3 regions of the Leifsonia sp. RAF41 genome follow, and region 3 is predicted to be linked to each of the others. Evidence: predicted binding sites of a transcription regulator. Region 3 holds the regulator's gene; each other region holds the start of a gene.

Region 1 (6,857 bases), 820 kb from region 3:
CGAGCGCTGCTTCCACCACCTGCTCGCGCCGGTCGGCCGGGTGACCGGTTTCGACACCCCGTTCGCGCCTCCCAAGCTGGAGAAGTTCTATCTGCCCGACGTCGACCGGGTGCTGGACGCGGTGGATGCGCTGCAGTGGGAGGACGCGTGAGCGCCCGGGTATTCACCCTCCCCGACCTGGGTGAAGGGCTGACCGATGCCGAGCTGGTTCGCTGGCTGGTGGCCGTCGGCGACACCGTGGCCACCGACCAGCCCATCGCCGAGGTCGAGACGGCCAAGTCGGTGGTCGAAGTGCCGTCGCCGTACGCCGGGACGGTGGCGGCCTTGCACGGAGACGAGGGAGAGACCATCCTCGTCGGTGCGCCGCTGATCGAGGTGGACGAGGGCCTTGCGAGCGCGCGGCCCGGCGACGACACGCCCATCGAGGCGTCCAGCAGATCCGGCCAGGTGCTCGTCGGCTACGGGACGGTCGAGCACAGCGGCCGCCGTCGCGGCCGTGCCGCGCGTGGCTCGGCGCTCACCCAGGAGCGGCCCGCACCGGTGGCCGCGCCGGCCGCGACGCCGCCGCGCGTCGTCCCCGTGGTCTCCCCGGTGGTCCGCTCCCTTGCACGCAGCCACGGCATCGACCTGGCGACCCTCCGCCCCAGTCGCCCCGACGGGGTTCTGACCCGGCGGGATGTGGAGGCGGCCTTCGCGACGGCGCCCGCCGCATCCACGCTCCCGCCCACGCGTGAGCAGCCGACCGGTACCGACCCGCGCACCGGGCTAGACCCGCGCACCAGCCTGGCGATCAGCGCGACGACCCCGTTCTCGCGTCTCCGCCGCACGGTCGCCGAGACGATGTCGCGCAGTCGGTCCGAGATCCCGGAGGCGACGGTCTGGGTGGATGTGGACGCCACGGACCTCTGGGACGGCCGGCGCCGCCTCGCCCGCGACGGTCGTGCCCCGTCCTTCCTCTCCTTCGTCTCGCGGTTCGCCCTCGCGGCGCTCGCGCGGCACCCCGAACTCGCCGGACGCGTGGCGACCGACGGTCAGAGCCTCGTCACCTTCGACGGCGTGAACCTGGGCTTCGCGGCGAACACCGACCGCGGACTCCTGGTTCCCGTCGTCCGGCGGGCCGATCGCCTGTCGGTGCGTGAGCTGGACGCGGAACTCGACCGGCTGTCCCGAGCGGCCCGCGAGGGGACGCTACCCCCGGCCGAACTCACCGGCTCCACGTTCACGATCAACAACTACGGCAGCCTCGGTGTGGACGGCAGCGCCGCGATCATCAACCACCCGGAGGTCGCCATCCTCGGACTCGGCCGCGCGATCGAGCGGCCGTGGGTCGTCGACGGGAGCGTCGTACCGCGACGCATCCTGCAGCTGTCCCTGGTGTTCGACCACCGGGTCACCGACGGCGGGGTCGCGGCGGGCTTCCTGCGCGAGGTGGCGGACGCGATCGAGTCGCCGCTCGGCGTCCTCGCCGACGCGCCCGGGCCGCTGGCAACCCGGGCGTAAGGTGACGGCATGAGCGACAAGAAGAACGACGACGACTACGACCTCAGCGAGGAGAAAGAGGTCGCGCCCGAGGAGAACATCGACTGGCTCCCGCATCCCACGCCGGCCGACGGCGACGCCCCCGCGCCCTGACCGAGCGCGGTACGCGCTTAAGATAGGGGGAGTGACTCCTCGCTCGCTTCCCCTGTGGCTCGCCCTGGTCTTCGCCCTCCTCTGCGGCGCCCTGGTGGCGATCCAGTCCCGGATCAACGGCGAACTCGGCAGCCGGCTCGGCGACGGATTCACGGCCGCGGCGATCTCCTTCGGGTCGGGCCTGATCATCCTTTCGATCGCGCTGGCGATCTTCCCGGCCGGAAGGCGCGGGCTTGCGCGTGTGCGTGACGCGCTTCGCGGCCGCCGGCTTCGCTGGTGGTACGTCTGCGGGGGCGCAGCCGGCTCCTTCCTGGTGCTCTCGCAGGGCCTAGCAGCGGCCGCCCTCGGCGTCGCCCTCTTCACGGTCGCCGTCGTCGCGGGCCAGACCATCAGCGGTCTGGTGCTCGACCGCGTCGGCATCGGCCCCGGCGGGCGCCGACCGCTGACGCCCGCGCGGCTCGTCGGCGCGCTGCTCGCGCTCGCCGCGGTCACCTGGGCGGTCTCGGCGCAGTTCGGGGGCAGCGCACCGATTCTGCTGATGATCCTTCCGCTCATCGCGGGACTCGGCACCGGCTGGCAGCAGGCCGTCAACGGACAGGTGCGCGCAGTGGCAAACAATGCCCTGACCGCCACGTTCATCAACTTCGCCGTCGGGACGACGGTGCTCCTGGTGCTGATGCTCGGGCACTGGGCACTCGCTGGGCTCCCGAAGCAGCTGCCCACCGAGCCGTGGCTCTACATCGGCGGCGCGCTCGGCTGCGTCTTCATCGGGGTGACGGCCCTGCTCGTCCGCATCACCGGCGTCCTGCTCCTGGGCCTGGCCACCGTCGCCGGCCAGCTGGTGTCCGCCCTCCTGCTCGACCTGCTGCTCCCGACTTCGGGCCAGGCGCTCGCGTTCTCGACCATCGGCGGCACGCTCCTCGCGATCGTCGCGGTCGCCATCGCCAGCATCCGCTGGCGCGGTGGAGCTAGGAGCAGCGCGTAGCGATGCCGCGACCCCAGCGCCGAGGGAGCCTGCGACCGAGGTTGCGTACCGCGGGCCGCCTGACGGCTAGGCAGGATGCGCGGCTCAGCCGGTGTAGTTCGCCCCGATGACCACGGTGAGGTCGGCGCCGGTGTCGGCGAACGCCGTGCTCTGCTGGACGGTCGCGCCCGGGAGCGTCTGCGCTGCGCCGAGCGCCGCGGCCTGGTTCGCGGGGTCGCTGTAGTAGACGATCGTGGTCGCGAGGTCGGTCCGGTCGGCGTTCGCCAGAGCGCCGACCTTCCAGCCGGCGGCGGTCAGCTTGTCGGCGACGGTCTGCGCGAGGTTTTCGGTCGTCGTCCCGTTCAGCACGTTCACGGTGAGCGCCGGGTTCACCGTTGGCACGATGGTGGGCGTCGGACTGGCGGTCGGGGTCGCGGAGGCGGTGCGGCTCGCGGAACTGCTCGGTCCGTGGAACGAAATGCTGCCGTTCACCAGCGAGAGGCCGAAGATGCCGGCCCCGACCAGGAGCACGGTCGCGAGCGCTGCCCATCCCACGGCGATCCAGCCGCGGCCACGGGCGCGCGGAGCCCGGTGCGCACCGACGCGCGTCAGGTCGTCCGGGATCTCGTCGAAGCGGTCGTGGGGGAACTTCTCTGCCATCGGGGATGCGGTCCTTGGTGTCAGTCGCCGGACGGGAGGGTCCGTGCGTGTCGTGCGGCCAGTCTCGCCTCGCGCAGCCGGAGCAGCCGCTTGACGAGCATGGGGTCGTGGCGCAGCGCTTCCGGACGGTCGATCAGCGCACCGAGCAACTGATAGTACCGAGCCGCCGAGAGACCGAACTCCTCGCGGATGGCCTGCTCCTTGGCCCCGGCGTGCCGCCACCACTGGCGTTCGAACGCGAGGATCGCGGCATCCCGATCGTTCAGCTGGTCCGCATCCGAGGGGTCGCGGTCGGCGGAAGACTGTCCGTCGGCTGACCGGGTCACGCGCACCGCCTTCCCTCGTCACGGACGCCGGGCTGAGACCTTCGTGCCGGGCGCGCCCCGCGCTCGCGAGTCATCCTAGGGCGACCGCCCTGTGTGTTTCCGGTTCCGCCCCGGCACGTCGCCGTTCGCGACGCCGGGAACACTGGGCGGGGGGACGCGTTTAGTCTGGTGACGACGAAAGGGAACGGCATGGCACAGAACGACACGTCGACCGGCGGCTACACGGTTTCGAAGAGCGACAGCGAGTGGCGCGAGGAGCTCAGCCCGGAGCAGTACGCGGTGCTGCGCGAGGCCGGAACCGAGCGCCCGTGGACGGGCGAACTGCTCGACGAGGGCCGCGCAGGCCTGTATACGTGTGCCGCATGCGGTGCGGAGCTGTTCCAGGCGGGGACCAAGTTCGACTCCGGATGCGGCTGGCCGAGCTTCTACGAGTCGGTGCGCCCGGAGGCGGTGCAGCTGCTCGAGGACGACAGCCTCGGCATGGTGCGCACCGAGGTGCGCTGCGCCAGCTGCGGCTCGCACCTGGGCCACGTGTTCCCCGACGGTTTCGGCACCCCGACCGGTGACCGCTATTGCATGAACTCGATCTCGCTGAACTTCACTCCGGAGTCCTGATGACCGACCTCGCCGGCCGCGTGGCCGCGCGGCGGTCGTACTCCCGGGTGACCCCGGACGCCCCGACGCACGACGAGCTGCTGCCCCTGGTGGCAGCGGCAGGCCGGGTCGCCGATCACAGCGCCCTGCATCCCTGGCGGATCATCGAACTGCGTGGTGACGCCCGGCGGCGACTGGGGGATGCGTTCGTCGCGGACGCCAAGGCAACCGGGTCGGACGCCGAAAAGCTCGCGGCCAAGCCGTTGCGCTCCTCTTTACTGCTGGCGATCGTTGCGGTGCGCTCGAAGAGCGAGAAGGTTCCCGGCTGGGAGCAGGATGCGGTCGCTTCGGGCGTCGCGCACGTCCTGAGCCTGCTGCTCCACGACGCCGGGTGGGGCGTGATGTGGCGCACCGGCCACCACACCCGCTCGAAGGCGGTGCACCGGATGCACGGACTCGCCAAGAACGAGCGGCTGCTCGGCTGGCTCTACGTGGGCGGGATCCCGGCCGACAGCAAAGAGGGCTACCGCGCCACACTCGACCCCCAGCGCTTCCTCTCCGCCCTCGACTGAGGTCGCGACGCGCCCGGGCGTTCCCCTTTGTTACGCACGTGTTTCTGTTTGGAATCTTTTCGGTACGGATTCACGAAATCGCTGGCGTAGCCAGGCATTACAAGCATTAGGATCGTGATTCAACGTGCGGCGTTGGATCGCGCGAGTCACACAGCAATGGGAGTAAGGCATGGCGAACGGAACCGTGAAGTGGTTCAACGCTGAGAAGGGCTTCGGCTTCATCACCGTCGAAGGTGGGGGACAGGACGTTTTCGTTCACTACTCCGCGATCGACATGGCAGGTTACAAGGTTCTCGAAGAGGGCCAGCAGGTCGTGTTCGAGGTCGGCTCGGGGCAAAAGGGCCCGCAGGCCGAGTCGGTGCGACTGGCCTGACGCGATTCAGCACGCGAGTGCGAAGCGCCGTCCCCACCGAGGGGGCGGCGCTTCGTCGTTCCCCCTGTCGTGCCGGCGACCGCCGCAGGCTGACGTCGTCTTGCACTCCACCGCCACGAGTGCCAGAATCGCTTTAGCACTCCATCTGTCTGAGTGCTAATAGACGGAATCTTTCGCATACGTCCGGGAGGGACGAGAAACACATGGCAAAGATCATTGCTTTCAACGAGGACGCGCGCCGCGGCCTCGAGCGCGGCCTGAACACCCTGGCCGACACGGTCAAGGTGACCCTCGGCCCGCGTGGCCGTAACGTCGTCCTCGAGAAGAAGTGGGGTGCGCCGACGATCACGAACGACGGTGTCTCCATCGCGAAGGAGATCGAGCTCGACGACCCGTACGAGAAGATCGGTGCGGAGCTCGTCAAGGAGGTCGCCAAGAAGACCGACGACGTCGCGGGTGACGGAACGACCACCGCGACCGTGCTGGCCCAGGCGCTCGTCAAGGAAGGCCTGCGCAACGTCGCGGCCGGCGCTGACCCGATCACGCTGAAGCGCGGCATCGAGAAGGCCGTCAAGGCCGTCACCGACGAGCTCGTCGCCTCCGCCAAGGAGGTCGAGACCAAGGAGGAGATCGCGGCCACCGCGTCCATCTCCGCCGGCGACACCACCATCGGCGAGATCATCGCCGAGGCGATCGACAAGGTTGGCAAGGAGGGCGTCGTCACCGTCGAGGAGTCGAACACCTTCGGCACCGAGCTCGAGCTGACCGAGGGCATGCGCTTCGACAAGGGCTTCCTGTCGCAGTACTTCGTCACCGACCAGGACCGCCAGGAGGCGGTGTTCGAAGACCCGTACATCCTCATCGCCAACCAGAAGATCTCCAACATCAAGGACCTCCTGCCGGTGGTCGACAAGGTGATCCAGGCGGGCAAGCAGCTCCTCATCATCGCGGAGGACGTCGACGGCGAGGCCCTGGCCACGCTGATCGTCAACAAGATCCGCGGCATCTTCAAGTCCGTCGCCGTCAAGGCTCCGGGCTTCGGCGACCGCCGCAAGGCCATGCTGCAGGACATCGCGATCCTCACCGGCGGCCAGGTCATCTCCGAGGAGGTCGGTCTCAAGCTCGAGAACGTCACCCTCGACCTGCTCGGTCAGGCCCGCAAGGTCGTCATCACCAAGGACGAGACCACCATCGTCGAGGGCTCCGGTGACCCGGAGGCCATCGCTGGTCGCGTGCAGCAGATCCGCAACGAGATCGAGAACACCGACAGCGACTACGACCGCGAGAAGCTCCAGGAGCGCCTCGCGAAGCTCGCCGGTGGCGTCGCCGTCATCAAGGCGGGCGCGGCCACCGAGGTCGAGCTCAAGGAGCGCAAGCACCGCATCGAGGACGCTGTCCGCAACGCGAAGGCCGCCGTCGAGGAGGGCATCGTCGCCGGTGGTGGCGTCGCCCTCATCCAGGCCGGCAAGACCGCGTTCGAGAAGCTGGAGCTGACCGGTGACGAGGCAACGGGTGCGAACATCGTGCGCGTCGCCATCGAGGCCCCGCTGAAGCAGATCGCGATCAACGCGGGCCTCGAGGCCGGCGTCGTCGTCGAGAAGGTGCGCAACCTCCCCGTCGGCCACGGCCTCAACGCCGCGACCGGCGAGTACGTCGACATGCTCGCTGCCGGCATCAACGACCCGGTGAAGGTCACCCGCTCGGCGCTGCAGAACGCCGCGTCCATCGCGGGTCTG
Region 2 (6,857 bases), 1.3 Mb from region 3:
GCGGCCGCGATCGCTACGGCGCTCGGCCTCCCCCGCTCCACCGTGTATCACCTGCTCGCCGTTCTCACCGAGCACGGCTTCGTGCTCCATTTCCCGGAGGCGAGACGCTACGGCCTCGGCGTCGCAGCGTACGAGCTGTCCAGCGGATTCTCTCGGCAGCAACCCCTCAGCCGGCTCGGCCGCCCGATCGTCGCGGCGTTGGTGGATGCGCTCGGCGAGTCCGGCCACGTCGCCGTGCTGCACGGACGAGATGTCGTCTACATCGTGGAGGAGCGCGCGCCGCGCCGGCCGCGCCTGGTGACGGATGTGGGGGTCCGGCTCCCGGCGCACCTGACCGCCAGTGGCCGAGCGCTGCTCGCGACGCTGCCCCGTGAGCAACTGCGCGCACTGTACCCGGACTCCGGCGCCTTCGAGGACCGCACCGGCTCCGGCCCGCACTCGTACGCCGAGCTCCGCCGCGTCGTGGCGGAGGCGCGCGAGCGGGGCTATGCCACGGAGGACGGCGACGTGACGCCGGGCTTCGCCTCGGTCGCGGTGTCGGTACGCGACCACGCCGGGTGGCCGGCGGCCGGCATCGCGGTCACGTTCCCGCGCGAGAACGTACCGGCGGAGGGGTGGGATGCGCTGGCCGCGCGGGTGCGCGACGCGGCGGCGGAGCTGTCCCGCCGTATCCGGGGGAGCTGATCCACTCGGGAAACGAAGGAAGGTGCGTCTGGTGGCGCGTGTCTTCGACGCCTCTCAGCGGGCAGTGACCGCCAGTGGCTTCGCGTAGCAGATAGAGAACTGGCCGTCGACGTAGGCGCCGAAATTCGGGATGCGCTCGTAACCCGAACTCTCGTACAGCGCGATCGCCGCGTCGTGCAGCGGCCCGGTCTCCAGGCGGAGCTCGGCGATCCCCGCTTCGGCGGCCGCCGCCTCCACGGCTGCCAGCAGCCCGCGCGCCAGGCCCTGACCGCGCGCATCCGCGTGCACGAACATCCGCTTCAATTCGGCGTACATCGGTGCACCAGGATCGACCACCAGCGCCGCGATGCCGAGTGCGCGCCCGTCGCTCCGGCCCACGAACAGCGTGACGCCCGGCTTCTCCAGCTCACTCACATCGAGCAGGTAGCAACTGTCGGCGGGATAGAGCCCGAGCGCGAAGTCGTCGCTCAGCCGCAGCAGCTGCTCGATGTCGGGCTGTCGCGGCGGCTCGGGGCGGATCTCGGTCGGCATGCGCCCGATGGTAGCCGCGGCATGTGTCCGTCGTATTACGTGGATGGATGCGGCCGCCGCCAGGGCGCCCGCCGCATCCACTCACGAAGGGGTCAGGCCCGGCTGGGCGTCCGGTTCTCGGCGCTGACCATCCAGGCGTACTGCTCGAGACGCTCGATGATGGCGTGCAACAGGTCGGCCGATGTCGGGTCCTCCTCGTCGACGTCGTCGTGCACGTCGCGCATCGTCCGCACCACGGCTTCCAGCCGCTCGGTGATGAGGTCGACGGTCTCCCCGGTCTCGACCTCGCCGTTCGGGAACTCGGGGAGGCTGGTCTGCTCGGCCACGGTGGCGCTGCGGCCGTCGGGAGTGGCGTGCAGGGCACGGAGGCGCTCGGCGATCGTGTCGCTGAACTCGCGGGCGGCCTCCACGATCTCGTCGAGCTGCAGGTGCAGGTCGCGGAAGTTGTGTCCGACCACGTTCCAATGTGCCTGCTTCCCCTGCAGGTGCAGCTCGATCAGGTCGACGTGCACGCGCTGCAAGTTCTGGGCGAGCTCCGTCGAGGCGACGAAGCCGTGCTCCGCGTGCTCTCGCCGGGTCGGGGCGACGCCGACGGCGCTGGTGCGTCGCACGGCGGCGGTCTTGGGTGCGCCCTTCTTGGCGCTGGTCTTGGTACTCGTCTTGGTCTCGCTCACGGCCACGATGGGTCCTTTCTGCTCGAGGAACACAGCGCACGATAGGCCGCACCGGCACCCGTCGGAAGCGGGTTGACACGGTGGTTTTTGTCTTGGCACTCTCCGGGTAGGAGTGCTAATATCTGTGGCCGAAAGGGGGCACAAAGCGCCTCTCATCAGCTCAATTGAAGGAAGGGGTACATCCAATGGCCATGTCGTTCGATCCTTTCTCCCAGTTGGACAGGATCGCGCAGAGCGTCTTCGACACCAGCCGCCAGCCGCGGATCATGCCGGTCGACCTGTTCCGCGAAGGTGACCGCTACATCCTGAACGCCGACCTGCCCGGGGCCGACCCCGCGTCGGTGGATGTGGATGTCGACGGCCACCTGCTGACCATCCGCGCCGTCCGCAGCGCCGCCGACCGCGACGGCGCACGGTGGCTCGCGCAGGAGCGCCCGTACGGCGCGTACCTGCGCCAGTTCACGATCGGCGACGACGTCGATCCGGACGGGATCACGGCGTCGTATGACAACGGCGTGCTGAGCGTCATGATCCCGATCGCCGAGCGGGCCAAGCCGCGCAAGATCGCGGTGGAGTCGACGCGGTCCGAGTCCATGCGGACCGAGTCGACGCGCGACCGAGGCACCCGAGCGGTCTCGGCCGGCTAGCACGAGCCGCACGCGGGTCCGAGGGCGCGTCGCTACTGGGCGGCGCGCCCTCGCGCCGTCCACTCCAGCCGACGCAGTGCCTCGGCGTTCCGCACGTGCAGCAGCGCGTCCGCAATCACACCGGGAAGTCGTGTGACCAGGCCGGTGTGGGGGTGCTCCTCGATACGGACGATGCACCCCCCGCCGCGCGGCTTCACGTCGATGATGACGCGCTCGGTGCCGAACGGGCGCGTCTTCGCCTCCAGCACCATCCGGCGCGGAGGGTCCCACTCGTCGACGCGGGTCTCATCGTTCAGCACCAGAGGCCAGACGCCGATCGAGTGGTGGAGGCGCGAGCCGACCGCGGGGTAGCGGTCGTCGGCGGCGCGCAGCCGGGAGGCGCCGACGACCCAGGTGGGATACACCCACGGGTCGGCGAGGACGTCGAACACCTGCTCGGGCGTGCAGGCCATGCGGCGGACGTTGACGGACATGTTCACTGCTCCGGGAGGGTGTGGGGATGGATGGCGTCGGGCACGAGCGTCGCGTCCGGTGCTGGGATGGTCTGGCCGGGACCGGGCGCGAGGTCCGGCATCCGGGTGAATCCGAATTCGTGGCGCAGCGCACTGCGAGCCGCATAGTAGCCGCCCAGCCCGTGGACGCCAGGCCCGGGGGCAGCGGAGGCGGAGGCGAGGTAGAGTCCGCGGCCGGGCATGCGCCACGGGTCGGACGAGAGCACCGGACGCGCGACGAGCTGCGCGAAGTCGGGGGCCCCGGCCGAGATGTCGCCGCCGATGTAGTTCGGGTTGTGCTGCTCCATCTGCACGGCGTTCATGGTTGACGTTCCGATGATCAGGTCGCGGAATCCGGGCGCGAACTGCTCGATGCGGTGGATGATCGCCTCGGTGCGGTCCTCCGTCGATCCGCGCGGCGTGTGCGTGTAGGTCCACAGCACGTGCTTGCCCGCCGGCGCGCGCGTCGGGTCGAAGAGCGAAGGCTGGGAGAGCAGCACGTACGGGGGCTCGCTGTGGCGTCCGGCATCCACCGCATTCTCGGCACGTGCGACATCGCGGCGAGTGCCGCCCAGGTGCACGGTCGCTGTTTCGAAGAGCTCTGGGTTGGTCCACGGCACGGGCCCGGAGAGGGCGAAGTCGGCTTTGAAGACGCCGTTGCCGTCGCGGAAGCGGGAGATGCGCCGGAGGTACCCGGCCGGCAGCCGGTCCTCTCCGAGACGCGCTGCGGTCGCGACGTGGGTGTCGAAGACGATCACCCGCGCGTCGGGCAGGTCGGCCAGTGAGTCGATCTGGGTATCCGTGACGATCTCGCCGCCGTGTGCCCGGACATCCGCGGCCATCGCCTCCGCGATCGCCTGACTGCCACCCACCGGAATGGGCCAGCCGCGGGCGTGGGCATACGTGGCGAGCGTGAGGCCCGCCGCTGCGCCCGCAAGGCTCGGCAGGGGAAGGGTGGTGTGCGCGAACACGCCGGAGAGCAGGGCGCCGGGAGCCTCCGTGCGGAACGGCAGATCCCACCACGGTCCGCCCTGGGCGAGTGCCGTCAGACCGAACCGGGCAGCGACGAGGGGATGCCGCGGCACCTGCACGATCTGCGACCCCGTGAACTGCGCCACGGCGTCCGCCTCGCGCACCAGAGGGCCGAGCAGGTTCCGCCAGGCGGGGCCGTCCACTCCGAGCGCGTCGGCCGTGCGCTCGAGATCCAGGTACGCCATCGCCACGCGCCCTCCGTCGAGGGGGTTGCCGTACGACGCCGAGGGCACCACGAAGGGCACGCGCTTCTCGAGGCCGAACTTCCGGAAGAAACCGGAAGCGAAGGCGAGCGGATGGACGGCCGAGCAGATGTCGTGCCGGAAGCCCGGAAGCGTGACCTCCTCGGTGCGCAGGCCACCACCGATGGTGGCGTTGCGCTCGTAGACCCGCACCGACAGGCCGGCGCGCGCGAGCGTGACCGCAGCGGAGAGACCGTTCGGACCCGAACCGATGACGATCGCGTCCAGCCTGTCCGTGGAGGTGCCTGCGCTCATACCTCCCTGTATACCCCGCAGCTGCTCCCGTGCGGAGGGCGATCGGCAGCCCGTTCTCAGCATCCATCCGCTATCGTAGGGAAGTCGGCTCTTGACACTGCGCGATCTGCGCGGATGGGTTTGTCAGTCAAGTGGGCCGGTTCTGCACCCGATAGGCGGTGCAGATCACACAATCGTGAACGGCCCCGGACACAGTTCGCCCGGGATTCATTCGGTGCGTTTACGCGCGCCGCCGAGCACTCGACATAACCCAGGAAGCACATCCATGCCCGGATTCAGCAACGAACGACGATCGCAACCCTCACGCTCCGCCGCCCCCAAGAGCGGCAGCCGCAGCCCCAAGCACCGCGGCTACCGCGCCGAAGAGCCGGCCGACGGCAAGAAGGCTCGCTGGAGCACCGAGGAGCGGGCCGCTCGCGGCCGCTCCACGTACGGCACCCGCGACGGCGGCTCCGGCCGCGACGGCGGCTCCTCCCGCGACGGCGGCTCCGGCCGCGGCGCCAGCTCCGGCCGCGGCGCCAGCTCGCGCGGCGACCGCCCCAACTGGGAGCCCCGCGGCAAGGACGCCCGCCGCACCGAGCGCGAATGGGACGACCGTTCGCAGCGCCAGGACCGGCCCCGTCGCTCGTTCGACGACCGCGCCGAGCGTCCGCGTCGCGACCAGGACGACCGTCCGCGCCGTCAGTTCGACGACCGTGCCGACCGTCCGCGTCGTGACTTCGGTGACCGCACGGAGCGTCCGCGTCGTGATCAGGATGAGCGTCCGCGTCGTTCGTTCGACGACCGCGCCGAGCGCCCGCGTCGTGACTTCAACGACCGCGCGGAGCGTCCGCGCCGTGACTTCAGCGACCGCACTGACCGTCCGCGTCGCGACCAGGACGACCGTCCGCGCCGTCAGTTCGACGACCGTGCCGAGCGTCCGCGTCGCGACTTCAGCGATCGTACGGAGCGTCCGCGTCGCGACTTCGACGAGCGTCCGCGCCGTCAGTTCGACGACCGTGCCGAGCGTCCGCGTCGCGACTTCAGCGACCGCAGCGACCGTCCGCGTCGCGACTTCGACGAGCGTCCGCGCCGCCAGTTCGACGACCGTGCCGAGCGACCGCGTCGCGACTCCTCCTTCTACCCGTCGCGCGACGAGAAGCCGGCCTTCACGCCGACCGAGGATGTCGTCCTCGATCGCCTCGAGGCCGATGCCATCCAGGCCAAGGATGTCGAGGGCGTGACCTTCGCCGACCTCGGCCTCGGAGGCAACATCGTCCGTGCGCTCGCCGACCTGGGGGCGGAGAAGCCGTTCCCGATCCAGGCCGCCACCCTGCCCGACGTGCTGGCCGGCAAGGACGTCCTCGGACGTGGCCGCACCGGTTCCGGCAAGACGATCGCCTTCGGTGCCCCGCTCGCCGAGCGGCTGATGCAGCTGTGGGCCGAGTCCGGCAAGGCCGGTGGCAAGCGCCAGCTGGGCCGCGCCCCGCGGGCGCTCATCCTCGCGCCGACGCGCGAGCTCGCGCTCCAGATCGACCGCACTGTGCAGCCGATCGCCCGCAGCGTCGGTCTCTTCACCACGCAGATCTACGGCGGCGTCCCGCAGGGTCGCCAGGTCGGTGCGCTGCAGCGCGGCGTCGATATCGTGATCGGCACGCCGGGCCGCATCGAGGACCTCCTCGAGCAGGGCCGACTCGACCTCAGCGAGGTGCAGATCACCGTCCTGGATGAGGCCGACCACATGTGCGACCTCGGGTTCCTCGAGCCGGTGCAGCGCATCCTGCGTCACACCGCCGACGGTGGCCAGCGTCTGCTCTTCTCGGCCACCCTCGACTCGGGTGTCGCCAAGCTGGTGGACGAGTTCCTCGTCGACCCGGCCGTGCACGAGGTGGCGGGCGAGGACCAGCAGTCCTCGACCATCGACCACCGCGTCCTGGTCATCGAGCACCGCGACAAGGGCGCCATCATCGAGCAGCTCGCGGACCGCGACGGCAAGACCCTCGTCTTCGCCCGCACCCGCGCGTTCGCCGAGATGCTCGCCGACCAGCTGGACGACGCCGGCATTCCGGCCGTCAGCCTGCACGGCGACCTGAACCAGTCCCGCCGTACGCGCAATCTCGCCCAGCTCACCAGCGGTCGCGTGAACGTGCTGGTCGCGACGGATGTCGCCGCCCGCGGCATCCACGTCGACGACATCGACCTGGTGATCCAGGCCGACGCCCCGGACGAGTACAAGACGTACCTGCACCGCTCCGGCCGCACCGGCCGCGCCGGCAAGCAGGGCACCGTCGTGACGCTCATCCCGAAGCAGCGTCAGCGCCG
Region 3 (6,857 bases):
GGAGGACAAGAAGACGATCACCGTCACGAACCCGAGCGAGTACCCCACCGGCAAGATCGAGAAGGTGGAGGAACCGGTCGTCAAGGCGGCCATCCTCGCCCCGAAGGACTACGTCGGCGTGATCATGGAACTCTGCCAGGGCCGCCGTGGCACCCTGCTCGGCATGGAGTACCTCGGCGAGGACCGCGTCGAGATCCGCTACACGATGCCGCTCGGCGAGATCGTCTTCGACTTCTTCGACCAACTCAAGTCGAAGACCGCCGGCTATGCCTCGCTCGACTACGAGCCCTTCGGCGAGCAGGAATCCGACCTGGTGAAGGTCGACATCCTGCTGCAGGGCGAGGCGGTCGATGCGTTCAGCGCGATCGTCCACCGCGACAAGGCCTACGCCTACGGCACCATGATGGCCTCCCGCCTGCGGGAGCTGATTCCGCGTCAGCAGTTCGAGGTGCCCATCCAGGCGGCCATCGGCGCGCGCATCATCGCCCGCGAGAACATCCGCGCGATGCGGAAGGACGTTCTCGCCAAGTGTTACGGCGGCGACATCACCCGCAAGCGCAAGCTCCTGGAGAAGCAGAAGGAGGGCAAGAAGCGCATGAAGATGGTCGGCCGCGTCGAGGTCCCCCAGGAGGCGTTCATCGCCGCGCTCTCCGGCGACACGGAGAAAAAAGAGAAGAAGTAGTCACCCGCGCCGGTACGTGTTCACCAGAACACCCGACGCCAGCCGCCGGGACTCCGCGAGCGCGAGCCGCGCCTGCGGGAACCCGTCCGGGAACAGCTTCTTGCCCGTCCCGAGCAGCAGCGGGTAGACGCACAACCGGTACTCGTCGATGAGGCCGCTGCCAGCGAGTGTGCGCACCAGCTCCGTGCTGCCCCAGATGCGGATCTCGCCGTCGATCTCCTCGCGGAGCCGCTTCACCTCCTCCGGCACATCCGGGCCGAGCAGGAAGGAGTTCTTCCAGGCGAGCTCAGTCCGCGTCCGCGAGGCGACAAACTTCGGGACTCGGTTGTAGCGCCGGGTCAGCTCACCCTCCAGCCCGGGCGCGTCCTCATCCCAGACGCCCCACGCCCGCGCCCAGATATCGTAGGTCTTCCGCCCCAGCAGCAGCGCGGTCGTCCGGCTCTCCCAGTCCATGACGAGCTCGCCAGCGGCCCCGTCGTCATGCCTGGCGTCGTAGTCCATCGCCCAGCCGCCCAGCTCGAACCCTCCCTCACGGTCCTCGTCGGGGCCGCCTCCACCCTGCACCACACCGTCGAGACTGATGAAAGCCTGCACCACGATCGCGCCCATCGTCGGACCCCTTCCGTTCCGACGAGTACACCACTCCCGTGGGACCGAGGGGAGGCCCGTTTCGCGAACCCCCGCGCCATGGCGGAAGATGAATACATGCGCCGTTCCAGCTTCACCGACCAACCCGTCACGTACGGGGCGGTCGGCGCCACCCAGGCGGCGGATCTGCTCTACTACCCGCCGAAGGGCTACAAGCCGTTGGAGCGGAGCATCCGGCTCGGCAGCGGAGACGAGCGATTCGACACCGCGGCAACCGCGCTGATGGCCTGGGGCGTGCAGAAGGGCAGCGGCATCCTGGTCACGGATGTGCGCGAAGGCACCGGCGTCCAGTACGAGGGAGTCGAGTTCGGTCCCGACGGCACCCCGATGCGGATGCGCGAGAACCGGCCGGAGGAGGACGTCTTCGCCGACGACGGCACGCCCTTCGTCCGCAACGGGATGACCGCCCTCCTGAAGATCCCGTTCGGACCGTTCCGCGTCTCGGCGCCCATCCGCGTCGTGTACGTCGTCGACGAGCCGCACCGCCGCGGCTTCGCCTACGGGACGCTGCACGGGCACCCGGAGAGCGGCGAGGAGCTGTTCCTGGTCGAACGGCGCGACGACGGCACGGTCTGGTTCATCCTGCGGGCACTGTCCCGGCCGTCCAACGCGTTCTACCGGATCGTCGCGCCCATCCTGTCCGCCGTGCAACGCCGCTACACCGCGAAGTACCTGCGCGCCCTCCACCCGGCCAGCTCCGCCTGATGCCGAGCATCCTGCCCCTCGGAGACCCCGCGCCCGCCGACGGCCTGCTGCCGGCGACGGCGGCCGATGCCGCGGACAGCCGTGATTTCGGCGTCTACCTGCACGTCCCGTTCTGCCGGGTCCGTTGCGGGTATTGCGACTTCAACACCTACACGGCGACAGAGCTGCGCGGGGTGTCCCAGTCCGACTACGCCGGCCATGCGGTGCGTGAAGTGGAGTTCGCGGCCGATGCTCTGCGCGCGAGCGGGGTGGCCGATCGGCCGGTGTCGACGGTCTTCTTCGGTGGCGGGACACCGACGCTGCTGCCTCCGGGGGACCTCGCCTCGATGCTGGGCGCCGTCCGCGACGCCTGGGGTCTGGCCGACGGCGCCGAGGTGACGACCGAGGCCAACCCGGATTCGGTGGATGCGGACGACCTGCGCCGCCTGGCGGATGCCGGCTTCACCCGGGTGTCGTTCGGGATGCAGTCCGCAGTCCCGCACGTACTGGAGACGCTGGAGCGCACCCACGACCCCGCGCGCGTCCCGCTCGTCGTCGGCTGGGCGCGGGAAGCCGGCCTGCAGGTCAGCCTCGACCTGATCTACGGCACCCCGGGGGAGTCGCTCGAGGACTGGTCGCAGAGCCTCGACACCGCGCTCGCGTGCCGGCCCGATCACCTCTCTGCATACGCACTCATCGTCGAGGCGGGTACGAAGCTCGCCCGCCAGATCCGGTCCGGTCAGGTGCCGGAGCCCGACGACGATCTCGAGGCCGACATGTACGAGCTGGCCGACCAGCGGCTGGCCGACGCTGGATACGACTGGTACGAGGTCAGCAACTGGGCGACGGATGCGGCCCATCGGTCCCGTCACAACCTCGCCTACTGGTTGGGGCACGACTGGTGGGGGATCGGCCCCGGCGCGCACAGCCACGTGGGCGGCGTGCGCTGGTGGAACGTGAAGCATCCGGCCGCCTACGCCCAGCGCGTGCTCGCCGGCGAGTCGCCGGCGGCGGGACGCGAGACACTCGACGCGGAGACGCGGCACGTCGAACGCGTGCTGCTGCTCAGCCGCATCCGCGAGGGCGTCGGGACGACCGAGCTCACCGACGCCGGCCGCCACGAAGTCCCCGCGCTCATCGCCGACGGCCTCGTAGACGGACGAGCCGCCCTCCGCGGGTCGATCGTGCTGACCCTGCGGGGGCGGCTCCTGGCCGACGCGGTGGTGCGTCGGCTACTGGCGGACGAAGCCGCCTAGCGGATCCGGCGACCCGGCCGAGATCGTCGCTCAGCTGACGAAGCGGATCGCGATCGGGTACGTGTAGTACTCGCCCTGGTTGGCCTTCACCGCTGCGATGATGCTGAACACGATGTCGAGCACCCACGCGGCGATGACGATGAAGATGCCGACGACGACGATCGACAGGATGCCGCCCACGACGTAGGCGATGAAGATCGTGATCTGGAAGTTCAGCGCCGTCGCGGTGTGGGCGCGGACGAACGGCCCGCGGTCCTTCAGCACCAGGTAGCCGATGAGCGCGGGGATCCAGCTGAACAGGATTCCGCCGACCTGGACGAGGGTGGCCCAGAGCTTCTCGTCGGCCGGACTCAGCTGCGGCGCCGAGCCCCCGTACGGCTGCTGGGGCGGAGGGGGCGGTGGTGTCGCGGACATGGTGCGGTTCTCCTCTGTGTCTGACAGGAGTGAGGGTGGACGTGGACGGCCCCAGCCTAGGGCGCGGAGCCCGAGTCTGAAAAGAGCCTGAACGCCAGGGTTACTTGATGAAGCGGAAATTGACCGGGTAGCGGTATGTTCCTCCGCTGTTCACGCGGACGAAGCCGAGGATCGAGAACACCAGGTTGACGATGTACAGCGCCCAGGGGATCAGCAGCCCGAAGAGCAGGTAGCCGATGCCGTAGGTGAAGCTCCCGATGATGATCCCGATGATCTGCGACGCCACCCACGCGATGATCCAGGTGATCTGCCAGTTGAGGGCTTCCTTGGCCTCCTGGTCGGTGAGCCGTCCGCGGTCCTTGAAGACGAGCCAGATGATGAGGGAGGGCAGGATCCACAGGATTCCGCCGAGGTGGGCGAACGATGCCCACTGCTTGTCCTGCGCGGCGTCGAGCGGCGCCGCGGCGGCGTACGGCTGCTGCGGCGGGACGTTGCCGGGCTGCTGCGGCGGGACGCCTCCGGCAGGGTCGGAGGGCTGGTTCGGGTCTGTCATCGGCGGAACCCTTTCATGATCGGTTGCGAGCGTGTCGAACCGTTGCACATAAGGTACTGCCGCCGTGTCACAGGCAGCAATCATCCTGGTCGCGTTTCCTCGCGGTAGGATTGGCACTCAGGAACAGCGAGTGCTAATCGGTCGGCGGGAGGCGGGAATGGTTTCAGAGCGCAGCCTCGAGGTGCTTCGTGTGATCGTCCAGGACTACGTGGCGTCGCGCGAGCCGGTCGGGTCGAAGAGCATCGTCGAGCGGCACTCCTTCGGCGTGTCGGCGGCGACCATCCGCAACGACATGGCGCTGCTGGAGGAGGAGGAGCTGATCGCGGCTCCGCACACCTCGTCGGGCCGTGTCCCCACCGACAAGGGCTACCGCCTGTTCGTGGACCACCTCGCAGAGATGCGGCCGCTCACGCCCGCGCAGCGGACGGCGATCGAGACGTTCCTCGGTCACTCGGTCGACCTCGACGACGTCCTGTCGCGCACGGTCCGTCTGCTGTCCCAGCTCACGAACCAGGTGGCGCTCGTCCAGTACCCCTCGGTCGCGCGTTCGCGCATCCGTCACATCGAGCTGGTGGCCCTGTCACCGCGGCGGCTGCTCAGCGTCCTGATCACGGACTCCGGTGCCGTGGAACAACGCGTGATCGAGTTGTCGGCCGAGTTGAATGACGAAGACGTCGCCGAGATCCGCGGCGCCATCAACGGCGCGGCTGCCGGGCTCACCCTCGCCGAGGCGACGGCGCGGCTGCGCGACCTTCCCGGTGCCCTCACCGAGCGCACGCGCGTCCTCGTCGAGCCGGTCGCGGGCGCACTGCTCGACCAGATCGCCGCCAATCGGCAGGAGAAGCTGGTCATGGCCGGAGCGGCCAACCTGGTGCGCACCGAACTCGACTTCCCGGGGACCATCACCCCGGTGCTCGAAGCGATCGAGGAGCAAGTGGTGCTGCTCCGTCTGTTCGACGAGATGGCGACCGACCAGCACGGCGTCGCGGTGAGCATCGGCCGCGAGAACGCCGGTTCGGGTCTGACGGAAGCATCCATCCTCGCCAGCGGTTACAGTGCGGCAGGATCGGATGTGGCTCGCCTGGGCCTGCTCGGACCGCTCCGCATGGACTACTCAAGCAACATGGCGGCCGTCCGCGCCGTCGCCCGATACCTCTCCCGGTTGCTCGGCGAGCAGTAACGCCGCCACCGCATCCATTTGACAGCACGCGATAGAGAAGAAGAAGGAACAGCCCACGTGGCCGACCACTACGAAGTCCTGGGCGTCGAGCGCGACGCCAGCCCCGACGAGATCAAGAAGGCGTACCGCCGGCTCGCACGGGAACTCCACCCGGATGTGAACCCGAGCGCAGAGGCGCAGGAACGGTTCAAGCTCGTCACGCACGCGTACGACGTCCTCAGCGATCCGCAGCAGCGCCAGCAGTACGACCTGGGCGGTTCGGGAGGCTTCGGCGGAGGCGCGGGCGGGGCAGACTTCGCCGGATTCAGCGACATCTTCGAGACCTTCTTCGGCGGGGGCGGGGGAGCGACCCGCGGACCACGGTCACGCCGTGAGCGCGGTCAGGATGCGTTGCTCCGCGTCGAGGTGGACCTCGACGAGGTGATCTTCGGCACGCACCGCGACCTGGAGGTCGACACGGCCGTCGTCTGCGAGACCTGCAACGGATCCTGCTGCCAGCCGGGCACCCAGCCCGTCACCTGCGACATCTGCCACGGCACCGGGAGCATCCAGCGCTCGGTCCGCTCGCTGCTCGGCAACGTCATGACCTCGAGCCCCTGCGGCACGTGCCGCGGCTACGGCACCGTCATCGCCACGCCGTGCGTCACGTGCCAGGGCCAGGGCCGCGTGCGCGCCCGGCGCTCGGTGCCGGTCGACATCCCCGCGGGCGTCGACACCGGCCTCCGCCTCCAGATGCCGGGCAGCGGCGAGGCCGGCCCCGCCGGTGGCCCCAATGGCGACCTCTATCTCGAGATCAAGGTCAAGCACCACGAGATCTTCAGCCGCGACGGTGACGACCTGCTCTGCACCCTGGAACTGTCGATGACGGATGCGATCCTCGGCACGACCGCGACGGTGAAGGCGCTCGACGGCGACATCCGCCTGGAGCTGAAGCCCGGCACGCAGTCAGCCGACATCATCAGCGTGAAGGATCGCGGGATCACCCACCTGCGGGGCTCCGGCCGTGGCGACCTGAGGGTCGGCATCCAGGTGGTCACACCGACGAAGCTCGACCACAAAGAGAAGGACCTGATCAAGAAGTTCGCGGCAGCCCACAAGGCGCCCGAACCGTCGCTGGCACGGTTCCAGCAGGGGCTGTTCGCGAAGCTGCGCGACCGGTTCCTCAACCTCTAGGCAAGCCGGATGGCGTCCCTCTACCTGCGCGAGGACCTCGACGACGTCGAGGTCGGCGCCCGCCTGTCGCTGACCGGCGCCGAGGCGAAGCATGCGGCGACCGTCAACCGGACGCGTCCCGGCGAGTCCGTTCTGATCGGAAACGGCCGCGGGCTGGTGGCGTCGGGCGAGGTGCTCGTCGCGACCAACGCGGAGCTGACCATCGACGTGGATGCCGTGTCGCGCGTTCCGCGGGCGACGCCCGCGATCACGCTCGTGCAGGCGCTC

What was found. Region 3 encodes HrcA, which represses chaperone genes, less so after heat shock. Its sites were predicted from a motif close to TTNGCACTCGNNNNNNNCGAGTGCNAA; they were not measured.
Region 1: a site for HrcA is predicted at 5,255-5,281, ahead of groL (chaperonin GroEL). Genes of this name have one in related genera too.
Region 2: a site for HrcA is predicted at 1,982-2,008, ahead of AB4Y74_RS14505 (Hsp20/alpha crystallin family protein). Genes of this name have one in related genera too.

The regions. Positions count from the first base shown of each region.
Region 1 covers NZ_JBFREB010000001.1:2,482,161-2,489,017, reverse strand. The annotation lists gene AB4Y74_RS11990 (alpha-ketoacid dehydrogenase subunit beta) at 1-151, shown strand, start outside; gene AB4Y74_RS11985 (dihydrolipoamide acetyltransferase family protein) at 148-1,500, shown strand; gene AB4Y74_RS11980 (hypothetical protein) at 1,510-1,632, shown strand; gene AB4Y74_RS11975 (DMT family transporter) at 1,664-2,617, shown strand; gene AB4Y74_RS11970 (LytR C-terminal domain-containing protein) at 2,702-3,256, opposite strand; gene AB4Y74_RS11965 (DUF3263 domain-containing protein) at 3,277-3,588, opposite strand; gene msrB (peptide-methionine (R)-S-oxide reductase MsrB) at 3,772-4,197, shown strand; gene AB4Y74_RS11955 (nitroreductase family protein) at 4,197-4,748, shown strand; gene AB4Y74_RS11950 (cold-shock protein) at 4,918-5,121, shown strand; gene groL (chaperonin GroEL) at 5,325-6,857, shown strand, end outside.
Region 2 covers NZ_JBFREB010000001.1:2,982,783-2,989,639, reverse strand. The annotation lists gene AB4Y74_RS14520 (IclR family transcriptional regulator) at 1-684, shown strand, start outside; gene AB4Y74_RS14515 (GNAT family N-acetyltransferase) at 739-1,215, opposite strand; gene AB4Y74_RS14510 (Dps family protein) at 1,308-1,895, opposite strand; gene AB4Y74_RS14505 (Hsp20/alpha crystallin family protein) at 2,075-2,536, shown strand; gene AB4Y74_RS14500 (SRPBCC family protein) at 2,569-3,009, opposite strand; gene AB4Y74_RS14495 (phytoene desaturase family protein) at 3,012-4,556, opposite strand; gene AB4Y74_RS14490 (DEAD/DEAH box helicase) at 4,822-6,857, shown strand, end outside.
Region 3 covers NZ_JBFREB010000001.1:1,662,966-1,669,822, forward strand. The annotation lists gene lepA (translation elongation factor 4) at 1-682, shown strand, start outside; gene AB4Y74_RS07975 (dihydrofolate reductase family protein) at 683-1,291, opposite strand; gene AB4Y74_RS07980 (DUF1990 family protein) at 1,388-2,035, shown strand; gene hemW (radical SAM family heme chaperone HemW) at 2,035-3,270, shown strand; gene AB4Y74_RS07990 (DUF4870 domain-containing protein) at 3,301-3,684, opposite strand; gene AB4Y74_RS07995 (DUF4870 domain-containing protein) at 3,785-4,237, opposite strand; gene hrcA (heat-inducible transcriptional repressor HrcA) at 4,395-5,417, shown strand; gene dnaJ (molecular chaperone DnaJ) at 5,475-6,590, shown strand; gene AB4Y74_RS08010 (16S rRNA (uracil(1498)-N(3))-methyltransferase) at 6,600-6,857, shown strand, end outside.